2 regions of the Pseudoalteromonas sp. SG43-6 genome follow, and region 2 is predicted to be linked to the other one. Evidence: predicted binding sites of a transcription regulator. Region 2 holds the regulator's gene; the other holds the start of a gene.
What was found. Region 2 encodes sigma-54, which starts transcription at its own class of promoters, with help from an activator protein. Its sites were predicted from a motif close to GTTGGCACGNNNNTNGNNT; they were not measured.

Region 1 (5,463 bases), on a different contig from region 2:
AAAAACTGAAACGTTATGAATAAACTATTGGGTTTTACCAATATATAGCATACTCTTAACATGTGTAGAGCATATACTCTACAGGTCATTTTGGAGTACCCGTTCATGCAACCACAAAACATTGCCGAGCTAATTTTAAATGGCTTTAAAAAGCATTATAAATTATTTCAGCAGATCACCGCACAAGCACCTCTGGCATTTGCAAATAAAAACTGGACAAAAATGCACGACATTAGTCGCTTGCGGATCACTTATTACGATGATCGGGTTAACGAAACCACCCAGCAACTACAAAATCAGCAATTAGCCAATCAATTGGATGAATCACTCTGGCTGCAAACAAAACAAATCTACCAGCACTTTTTAACGTTTCATCCACAAGCAGAATTAGCCGAAACATTTTATAACTCTGTGTTTTGCCGCTTATTTCATCGACGTTATTTTAATAATGATTTTATTTTTGTAAAAGCCACCTTGGCAGATGCTCCTGCGCTTCCTGTAGAAGCAGAATACCGCAGCTACTTTCCTGTTGTAGACGGCTTAAAGCCCACTATCCGTAAAATAATTAATCAATTTGATTTTAAAGCCGATTTTGTTAATTTAGAGCGCGATATACGACTTTTAGTAAAAGCGTTTTATAAACAAGCACCCGACACCCATCACCGTGCGTGGCAAATGCGCTTTGACATATTACAAACGCCGTTTTATCGCAACAAAGCAGCCTATATTGTCGGCCGTGTAGTATCACAAAGTGGTGTGCAGCCATTTATTATTGCGGTGTTACATCATCAAGAGCAAGGTCTGTATCTCGATGCTTTACTGACTAACTCATCGCAAATGCGGGTTATTTTTGGCTTTGCTCGTGCTTATTTTATGGTTGAAACCCACGCTCCTTCCGCATTAGTTCGGTTTTTAAACCAACTAATGCCCAACAAAACCTTAGCAGAGCTTTACAATGCCATTGGCTTTCATAAACAAGGTAAAACCGAGTTCTATCGCGAGTTTTTAACCCATTTACAACGCTCCAGTGATGATTTTGTGATTGCCCCTGGCACACCGGGCATGGTGATGATGGTATTTACCCTACCTTCATTTGATTATGTATTTAAAATAATTAAAGACAAATTTGGTGAAAGTAAACCATTTGGCCGCGATACCGTTCTCAAACGCTACCAATTAGTTAAAAGCCATGATCGGGTTGGTCGTATGGCAGATACCATAGAGTATTCTAACGTCGTATTCCCTGTTGCGCGTTTTAACGCTACATTGCTTGCACAGCTTAAACAAACTATTGGTTCATCAATGATCATCGAAGGCGACTTACTGATCATCAAACATATGTATATTGAGCGACGCATGACGCCACTGAATTTATATTTAGAAAAAGCTAATACTGAAGATGCCGCTGTTGCCATTGCAGAATATGGCCAAGCACTCAAGGAAATGATCGCCGTTAATATTTTCCCAGGCGATATGTTGCTTAAAAACTTTGGTGTCAGTAAACACAAACGCATTATTTTTTATGATTATGATGAAGTGCAATATTTAACAGACATGAACTTTAGAGCACTGCCTAAAGCCAAAAGTTATGATGACTACTTAACCAATGAGCAAAGTTACTCTGTGGCACCACAAGATGTATTTCCAGAGCAGTTATGCACTTTTGTAATGCCGAACCCGCAATACAAAGCAGTTTTCAGCCAAACACATCCAGAACTATTAGACGTCGCATTTTGGCAGCAAGCGCAACGAAATATAAAAGCAGGGGTCGTTAGCCATATCTACCCTTATCCAGCAGCGCAGCGTTTTATCCATCAATGGTAGACGAAAGGACACACAATGAATATCAGTAAAATAGATTTAAACTTACTCGTTTATCTCGACACATTATTACGCGAATGTAATGTTACTCGCGCCGCAAACCAGCTTAGCATTACACAGCCGGCAATGAGTAATGGTTTAAAACGTTTACGTAACCTGTTTAACGATCCGATCTTAGTACGCACCAGTGATGGTATGGTGCCCACTGAACGAGCTATTGAATTGCAGCCGGTGATCCGTGGCATCTTAATGACATTAGAAGAAACGCTTGCACCAAACCGTGAATTTGAGGCCAGCCAAAGCAAACGGGTATTTAGGATTATGGCCAGTGACTATGCTGCCAGCACCTTAGCACCTAAGCTACTGAGTAAATTACACGATGAAGCGCCGGATACCACACTCGATATTCTCACTCCAAGTGATGTTACTTTTCATGATGTAGAAAACGGTAAAGTTGATATGGCAATAAATCGTTTCGAAAACCTACCGCAGTCGTTTCATCACAAACGTATTTGGAAAGATAGCTTTTGTTGTTTAGTAAAAGCTGACAACCCGATCATTGAAAATTTTAGCCTCGATAGTTATTTAAAAGCTCGGCATATTTGGGTAAGTAAAACAGGTTTTGGTGTCGGGGTTGGTATGGATCCTAAAGACGTACAAAAACTTGGCTGGGTTGATGAAGCGCTCGCCCACTTTGGTAAACACCGAAATATTGCCACATTCACCCGTAATTACCACGTTGCAATACATCTAGCGAAAGAGAAGAACCTAATTGCGACACTCCCTTCAAAAGCCGCTAATATTTATTTAGATGATCATGGTTTGCAAATTCTGGAGCCTCCCTTCCCTATACCACCATTTGAGTTAGATATGATTTGGAGCCCATTACTTCACAGAGATGCCAGTCATATTTGGTTACGCCAAAAAGTAGCCGAAGTTGCAGATGAATTAAAGTAACGCTCTTACAAAAGCCCTGTAAAATTTGCTTACTGGTATTTTCAAGTAAGCAAACATCAATTTAAAAGTATTAATAATCATGATGTTAAAATAATTTAAAAATGGAATGGCAATTGCTTTAAGTTACTTGAACTTTAATATTCATTTAACTTAAAGAGGTCAATATTATGAATGCCCAGCAAGGAAACGAAGTAAATCATATCACTGACATTATCCAAGTAATGAACAGCGGCATCGACTTTTATGAAAAGGCGCAGGAAAAAGTACAAGATCCAGCCATTGGTGCGCTATTTCAGCGTATGATAGACGCACGTAAAGTCAGCGTTGAAAACTTACAGCCTTACGCTATTAATCAGCAAGGTGAACGAGAAGATGGTTCGTCTTTTGCTGTTGAAGCTCGCCGAGCATATACCGCACTGATCACAAAATTTAGTGCCAACAACGACCAAATTTATGTCAAAGAGCTTGAAGAAGTGGAAGATAAAACACTTGAAGAAATTAAAGCTGCCATGAAAAAACCACAACCGCACGATTGTGAAGCCGCCCTCGCTAAAGTATTACTGACCATGCAAAGCTGTCATACGGAGATGAGCCGTATGCAGAAGCATTAACCACAATGCTTAAATGAAAGCCCAGCCACGCGCTGGGCTTTTTTATGCTCATAATTATAGTTAAATGATTTTTATAACAAAATAATGCAAATAATTAATAAAAATAGCATATTTATTTAACCACAGCATGATTTTAATCGTCTAGGCTTATTAATAGGTACCTACTATCCCGCTGTGGCGCCGCAGCATTTTATCAAAAATAACAAGGTTCCATTATGAGAAATAAACAACATGTAAACCCACAAAACGCTGACGTTGATATGACGCCGATGCTTGATATTGTATTTATACTTTTAATATTTTTTATTGTTACAACTTCATTTGTAAAACCTGTGGCAATAGAGCTGCAACGGCCTGTAGATAAACCCAGTATTGATAAACAAACTAAAAGTGCTCATTTTAGTATTGACCAAAGCAATGCGGTGTATTTTGCGGGGCGATTAATTGACTTAAACCAAGTTGCCACTAACCTTGCGATGTTTGCTGCGAAGTATAATATCGCCACAGTACAAATAGCCGCTGACGAAAACAGTACGCATCAAACTTTAATGACAGTAATGAATAATATCAAAGAGTATGATAACTACCCCATTGCACTCACATCACACTAAAAGCAAAAAAAGGGCCAGACGGCCCTTCAAAACTAAATAACGTAGGAGAAGTTATTTTTAGAATCGGTATTCAGCACCTACATAGTAGTAAGCACCGTTAAAACCAAATGGTGCTGAACGGCGTGAGTACTCAAATACACCGGTTGAACTGATAATAGTATTACCAGAAGCATCAACAATTGTGCCTGAGCGAGAATTACCTATGGTATTTTTATCAGGGTAAACGTCAAATAAATTGTTTGCACCAATATTTAGTGACAAGTTGTCTGTGACAAAATAATTTACTTTTATATCGGTAAGAATTTCAGCGCCGTAAGTCTGGCGACCGCCATCTTCAACCGTGTATTCGCCATAACGATTGAGCGATAAGTTTACCGTCCAATCTTCAAGGCGATATAATGCACTTAAGTTTACTCTGTCTTGTGGTTGCCATTCTTCGATGATTGAGGTTTCTTGCGAAGAAAATACATCTTCGACAGGGATCGTTTCCAAACCACTGCCCGCAGGAGTAAATAAATCAACCACATCGGTTTCAGTAAAGTTAGCCGCTAATGTAAAATCTAGGGTACCACCTAAGCCTTCCGTGTTCCATGTCGCAACAAAATCCACACCTTGCGTTTCGGTATCTGCACCATTTAAGAAAAACTGCCCTGCACCTGCGCCAGAACTAACCAATGCAGCATCTAGCGTTGATGACAACCCTTTACCTAAACGGTTACTGATCACAATACGGTCGTCAATATCAATTGAATAATAATCAACGGTAACATTAATATTATCCGTCACGTTATACACAATACCTAAGCTCATGTTTTGTGACTTTTCTTCTTTAAGTTTTGGAATACCAATACTCTGTGCAAGTGTGCTGTCGTTTCTAAAAGTACCAACTTCTTCTGCAATTAGATCGCCATTAGGACCAACTACAAACTGGGTACTGATATTATTGAAATACAATTGCTGCATTGATGGTGCTCTAAAACCAGTACTCACCGCACCGCGCAGTGAAACGTCATCAGTCACCGACCAGTTACCCGCTAACTTAAAGTTAACCGTATCACCAAAGCCTTTGTAGTTATCGTAACGCAGTGCGCCAGAGATAATTACATCATCAATAATGTAAGTTTCAGCATCAAGGTAAAACGAAATCACATCACGTGATTCATCCACAGAAGATTCCGGCGATGAACCACCAAAACCTTGAGTACCACCTGCTGCATTTTCGCTGCCAATACCACCGCTCATACCATCGTAAATATTAACACCATTATTAGTATCATAATCACGGTAAGCGTATTCACTGCCTTCTAAAATACGATATTCATCGGTGCGAAGCTCGGCACCCATTGCCAGTGAAAAATTATCATAGTCTTGTGTAAAATCAAGATTGATTGTTTGCAGTGATAACTCCATGCCATACGCATACGCTTGGCGAGGAATAGTGGCACGAATATCATCAGCACTTA
Region 2 (5,463 bases):
TCAAAGGTAATGATTAGTTTTTTATCTTTTTTCCCTAAAATCTTTTCACGGATTGACTCTGCAAGCTGGTGGACACTCAGATCAGTGGTATCAAGTATAAAGTCAGCGCGAGTAGTTAATACATCAAGTAATACTTTTTCTTGCTTGATAGCTAAATCCAGTGGCAAAGAGTCCAAAGATAATGGGTGTAAGCGGCGAGTTTCAGAAAAACGTTTGATCAGGGTTTGATCATCACTGTCTAAATAAAATAGCGTCGGATTTGCAAAACCAGGCAAGTATTCAAGAATATCGTTAAATTCTTCCTGCTCTTTCGGTAAATTACGGACATCAATACTGACGGCAATTTTGTCATAATTATCAGAGACACTGCGCACTAATGAAGGTAATAAGTTTACCGGAATATTATCTACACAATAATAGCCAAGATCTTCTACTACACGCAGAGCAACAGATTTACCTGAGCCAGAACGCCCACTGATGATGATTAACTCCATGTAAATTCTCCTTCATTTGGCTACGATTGCGCAGCAATTACGTGATACAAATCTTGGTCTGTTTTTGCGCTACGTAGTTGTTTACAAAAATCTTTGTCGTTGAGTTTATCAGCAATTGTGGCTAACGTCTTCAAATGAAGTTGGCTATCACCATCTGGCACGATGAGAGCTACAAATATATCAACTGGGCGATTATCTATCGCATCAAAATCAATCGGTGATTCACTCACTATAATTATTGCTAGCGGGTTTTCAACACCACTCATACGGCCATGAGGAATAGCAATACCACGACCAATACCCGTACTACCTAGTTTTTCTCTCGACAGTAGTGCGTTGAGGATTTCTTGTTGTGATAGCTGAGGAAGTTGTTCATGAGCCAATTGGCTGATAAATTCAATGATCCGTTTTTTGCTATTAAAAAGGACCGCAGCTTTACTGCAGTCCTGGCAAATAAGTGAGCTTAATTTCATAGTGTTAGTGTCGAGCGTGCTTCTCTTTGTGTTTAATTACCTGACGGTCAAGTTTGTCGATTAGTCCGTCAATGGCTGCATACATGTCTTGGTGCTCAGTTGAGGCAAATAATTCAGCGCCACTGACATGTAATGTGGCTTCTGCTTTTTGGCTTAGCTTTTCTACATCAAGAATGACATGGACATTATTGATATGATCAAAATGCCTTTCAAGCTTGGCAAACTTATTGTTTACATAGTCTCTTAATGAATCAGTAATTTCTACATGACGACCAGTTAAATTTAGTTGCATAAGCATTTTCCTCTTGTGATTTTACGCCTTAAATCAAACTTTTACGTTGATTTGACGGTGGAATAGCCAGTGACTCGCGGTATTTTGCAATAGTCCGTCTAGCTACTTTGATACCTTGCTCTGCCAATATATCTGCAATTTTACTATCACTCAATGGTTTCGCTGAGTTTTCTGCACTGATCAATTTTCTGATCAATGCTCGAATGGCTGTCGATGAGCATTCGCCGCCGTTCTCAGTACTTACATGGCTCGAGAAAAAATATTTTAACTCAAATATACCACGAGGGGTATGCATGTATTTTTGGGTGGTTACACGAGAAATTGTTGATTCGTGCATCTCAACCATTTCGGCAACGTCGTTTAGTACCATAGGGCGCATGGCCTCAGGGCCATGCTCAAAGAATCCTTGCTGCTGTTTAACAATGCAGTTGGTTACTTTGAGTAACGTCTCGTTACGACTTTCTAGGCTTTTAATAAACCATTTAGCTTCTTGCAAATGCGAGCGTATAAATTGGCTGTCAGTGCTTGATTTTACAGAGCGTGACATCGCCGCATATTGGCTGTTCACTCTAATTTTTGGCATGCTGTCTGGATTGAGTTCAACCACCCAGCGACCTTTAATTTTTTTCACCGAAACGTCAGGAATAACATACTCTGATTCTTCGCGTACTATGGTATCCGCAGGCTTTGGGTTAAGGCTGTGGATCAGTGTCATTACTTCTTTTAGTTCATCTTCTTTAAGCTTAGTCTTTTTCATCAAAGTGCGATAGTCACGACTAGCTAATAAATCGATATGATCAGTTAAAATCATTTTTGTCTCGCTAATCCAAGGAGTTGCAGGATCAAATTGATTTAATTGAATACATAAACATTCTTGTAGGCTGCGCGCAGCAATACCAACAGGGTCAAACAACTGAATGCGTTTTAACACTGCTTGCACTTCGTCGAGTTCGATTTCTTCTTCGTTATTACCTTGATTTAAGCTCTCTGCAATGTCTTCGCAGCTCAAGGTTAAAATACCTGAATCGTCAACGGCTTCAACAATCGCAATGGCAATGGCTTCATCGGTTGGACTAAAAGGTGTGAGTTGTAATTGCCACATTAGATATTCGTGCAAGGTTTCAGTTGAGGCACCTTGATAAATTGACTCATCTTCAGGCATTGGCCCAGATGACGTATTTGGCGCAGCACTCATGTATTCGTCCCAGGTGACGTCCATAGCCATTTCGTCACTTAAGGTCTCTTTACTTAATGCTTCGCTACTTTCTTGTTCATATTCGCTTGGCTTGTCGTCTGCTGATGCGCTAACGGTTAAGTCATCGTTATCTTGTTTTTGTTCGTTTTTACCAGCCGTGTCGTCTGAATATTCATGTTCTTCTAGCTCTAACAATGGATTGCTGTCGAGCGCTTCTTGAATTTCTTGCTGGAGATCCAATGTACTGAGTTGCAATAAGCGAATTGCTTGTTGCAGCTGTGGTGTCATTGTAAGTTGCTGGCCCATGCGCAGCTGGAGTGATTGCCTCATGTATCTCTAACAATCCTTTTATTGTTATCATCGTTAAGTCTAGCAGATACTTAGCCGAGCGTGGCTTTATAGCCTAAATTGCTCGCCCAGGTAAACATCGCGGACTGTTTGGTCGGCGAGTACATGCTCAGGGGTACCTGATGCAATTAACTCCCCATGAGAAACTATGTAGGCTTTTTCACAAACATCAAGGGTTTCTCGTACATTGTGGTCGGTAATAAGCACGCCAATACCACGGTTTTTAAGGTGTTCAATAATCTTCTTTATATCTAACACTGAAATAGGATCAACGCCAGCAAAAGGCTCATCAAGTAAGATAAATTTTGGGTTTGCGGCTAAAGCGCGTGCAATTTCAACTCGACGACGTTCACCGCCAGATAATGCCATACCTTGGCTGTCGCGGATATGTTGAATGCTAAACTCATCAAGTAAGCTGTCGAGCGCTTCTTCTCTGGCTTGTTTATTCAGCTCTTTACGAGTTTCTAAAATAGCCATCAGGTTTTGATAAACAGTTAATTTACGGAAGATGGATGATTCTTGTGGCAGGTAGCCAATCCCTAACCGTGCGCGACTGTGCATTGGCAGTAAGGTGATGTCATTATCATCAATACTGATTTTACCTTTGTCGCTTGGAACTAAACCCACAATCATATAAAAGGTGGTGGTTTTACCAGCGCCATTAGGACCCAATAAGCCAACAATGCTGCCTGCGCTAACTTCTAAACCCACGCTTTTTACAACTTGGCGACCTTTATAGCTTTTTGCTAGAAATTCAGCTTTTAATGTACTCATGGCTGCCCTTTAGATTCGTCTTTTTTACTGTCTACTGGTACCAAAATGGTGTGCACACGATCGCTTGAGCTTGCGCCTTTTTCAGCACTGATCAGTTGCTGGTCCATATCATAGGTAATGCTTCTGGCATTGATTTTTTGACCTGCCTGAGTGACTTGTGCATTGCCAACCAAGGTTAAATAGCGCTTAGCGACATCGTAACGGACTTCATCAGCACTGGCACTCATTACTGTGCCATCAGTTTGTTTTTCTTCAAAGTAAGCCGGACTGCCAGTTGCGACAAGTAGTTGTTTGTTATCGCCTAAATCTTCGCGCTTATGGACTTCAAGTCGATCCGCTTTGATACGGCGGTTACCATGAATGATTTCAACATTTTTTTCAAAAATACCGATATTATCTTTCAGTTGGGCAAGCTGCGTGTCAGCACTGATAGAGACTTGATCTGCAGGTGGTGTCGTATTTTCAGCAAAGCTTGCAAAAGCAATGAATAAGCTTGGTATAACAAGCAAGTGAGCAAATTTATTGGTCATAATATATGGTTCGCGTATGGTTAATTAGTTCTACCACTTCGGCTTTTAAGTCGGCATGGAGACCGCGCCCAGTGATTTTTAAATTTGGTCCGATTAATTCAACTGGTTGTTCTGAACTCATGGTTTGTAGTTCAATATCAACCTGAATATTATCTGCGTTTATATGTTCAATCATGGCATTATTGGTCAGGTTTTTAGCAACCACATTACCTTCTAAAATTAATTGATGATTTTCATATAAGGTGGCTTCATCGGCATTAATTTGCCACGTCTGCTGTTGATTATAGAGTGTAAAAATAGGTTGTTCAAAGTAAGTGAACCCTAACTGTTGATAGAGTTCCATTTTTGCAGCTGTTACTTTGTGGCTAATTTTACCTTGTTCATCAAATGCGGTTTGTTTTAATGCCACCGCAGTATAATCAGGTTTTGCTATTATATCTTCTTGGTGTTGTTTTATGGCGGTACTTTGATAAAAATACGGATACCACAGCCATACCATGCAGCCGACAAATAATACGCATAATATTAAACGCGCACTATTCATGAGCTCGTGCCTTCGCTGGTTAATGATTTACCATTTTCGAGCATTAATAAATCAGTGAGTTCACGCACCGCCCCAAAGCCACCAGGTAGCATGGTTGTATAATGTGAAATGCGTTTGATTAGTGGATGCGCATCATTTACTGCCACCGCAAAACCAACCAATTCCATTACCGGCAAGTCAGGTCCGTCATCGCCTATGTAAGCGATTTGTTCATCGCTTAACTGCAATTTATCCTTGAGCTGTTGATAAGCTTGCAACTTGTTTTCTTGGCCTTGGTAAATATGCGGTACTGTCAGGCTAGTCATCCGTTGCTGAACTATCTGTGAATGACGACCGGTGATCACGGCAACTTCAAAACCGCTATTGATCAGTGCTTTGATACCAAAGCCATCTTTAGTATTAAACGCTTTGAGTTCTTCACCTTGGTTACCAAGATAAATACGACCATCTGAAAACACCCCATCGATATCACAGATCAGGAGTTTGATTTTTTGTGCTCGCTCGCGAGCATCATCTGAAAGTGGCTGATATAAGTCAGCAAACTGCATTATAAAACTCCTGCTTTGAGCAAATCTTGCATATTAAGAGCACCAATAGGGTGGTGTTTATCATCAACTACAATTAAGCCATTGATACGCTTATTCTCCATGATATTGAGTGCCTCGGCGGCAAGCATATCAGCAGTTGCAGTAGTGCAAGAGCGGGTCATGACAGTGCTTATCAAAGTACTGTGAATATCTATTCGTTGCTCTAAAATTCGCCGTAAATCACCATCAGTAAAAAGCCCTGCAAGTTGCCCTGTGTCATCAACAA

Region 1: H5201_RS16160 (PA2169 family four-helix-bundle protein) is a predicted target of sigma-54. The motif match lies at 2,879-2,897, and genes of this name have one in related genera.

Annotation. Positions count from the first base shown of each region.
Region 1 is NZ_JACJEZ010000040.1:36,459-41,921, reverse strand. It holds gene H5201_RS16175 (DUF4124 domain-containing protein) at 1-23, shown strand, start outside; gene aceK (bifunctional isocitrate dehydrogenase kinase/phosphatase) at 106-1,824, shown strand; gene H5201_RS16165 (LysR family transcriptional regulator) at 1,840-2,778, shown strand; gene H5201_RS16160 (PA2169 family four-helix-bundle protein) at 2,946-3,389, shown strand; gene H5201_RS16155 (biopolymer transporter ExbD) at 3,605-4,000, shown strand; gene H5201_RS16150 (TonB-dependent receptor plug domain-containing protein) at 4,058-5,463, opposite strand, start outside.
Region 2 is NZ_JACJEZ010000067.1:2,978-8,440, forward strand. It holds gene rapZ (RNase adapter RapZ) at 1-494, opposite strand, end outside; gene ptsN (PTS IIA-like nitrogen regulatory protein PtsN) at 515-967, opposite strand; gene hpf (ribosome hibernation promoting factor) at 972-1,259, opposite strand; gene H5201_RS20260 (RNA polymerase factor sigma-54) at 1,288-2,784, opposite strand; gene lptB (LPS export ABC transporter ATP-binding protein) at 2,851-3,576, opposite strand; gene lptA (lipopolysaccharide transport periplasmic protein LptA) at 3,573-4,106, opposite strand; gene lptC (LPS export ABC transporter periplasmic protein LptC) at 4,096-4,650, opposite strand; gene kdsC (3-deoxy-manno-octulosonate-8-phosphatase KdsC) at 4,647-5,198, opposite strand; gene H5201_RS20285 (KpsF/GutQ family sugar-phosphate isomerase) at 5,198-5,463, opposite strand, start outside.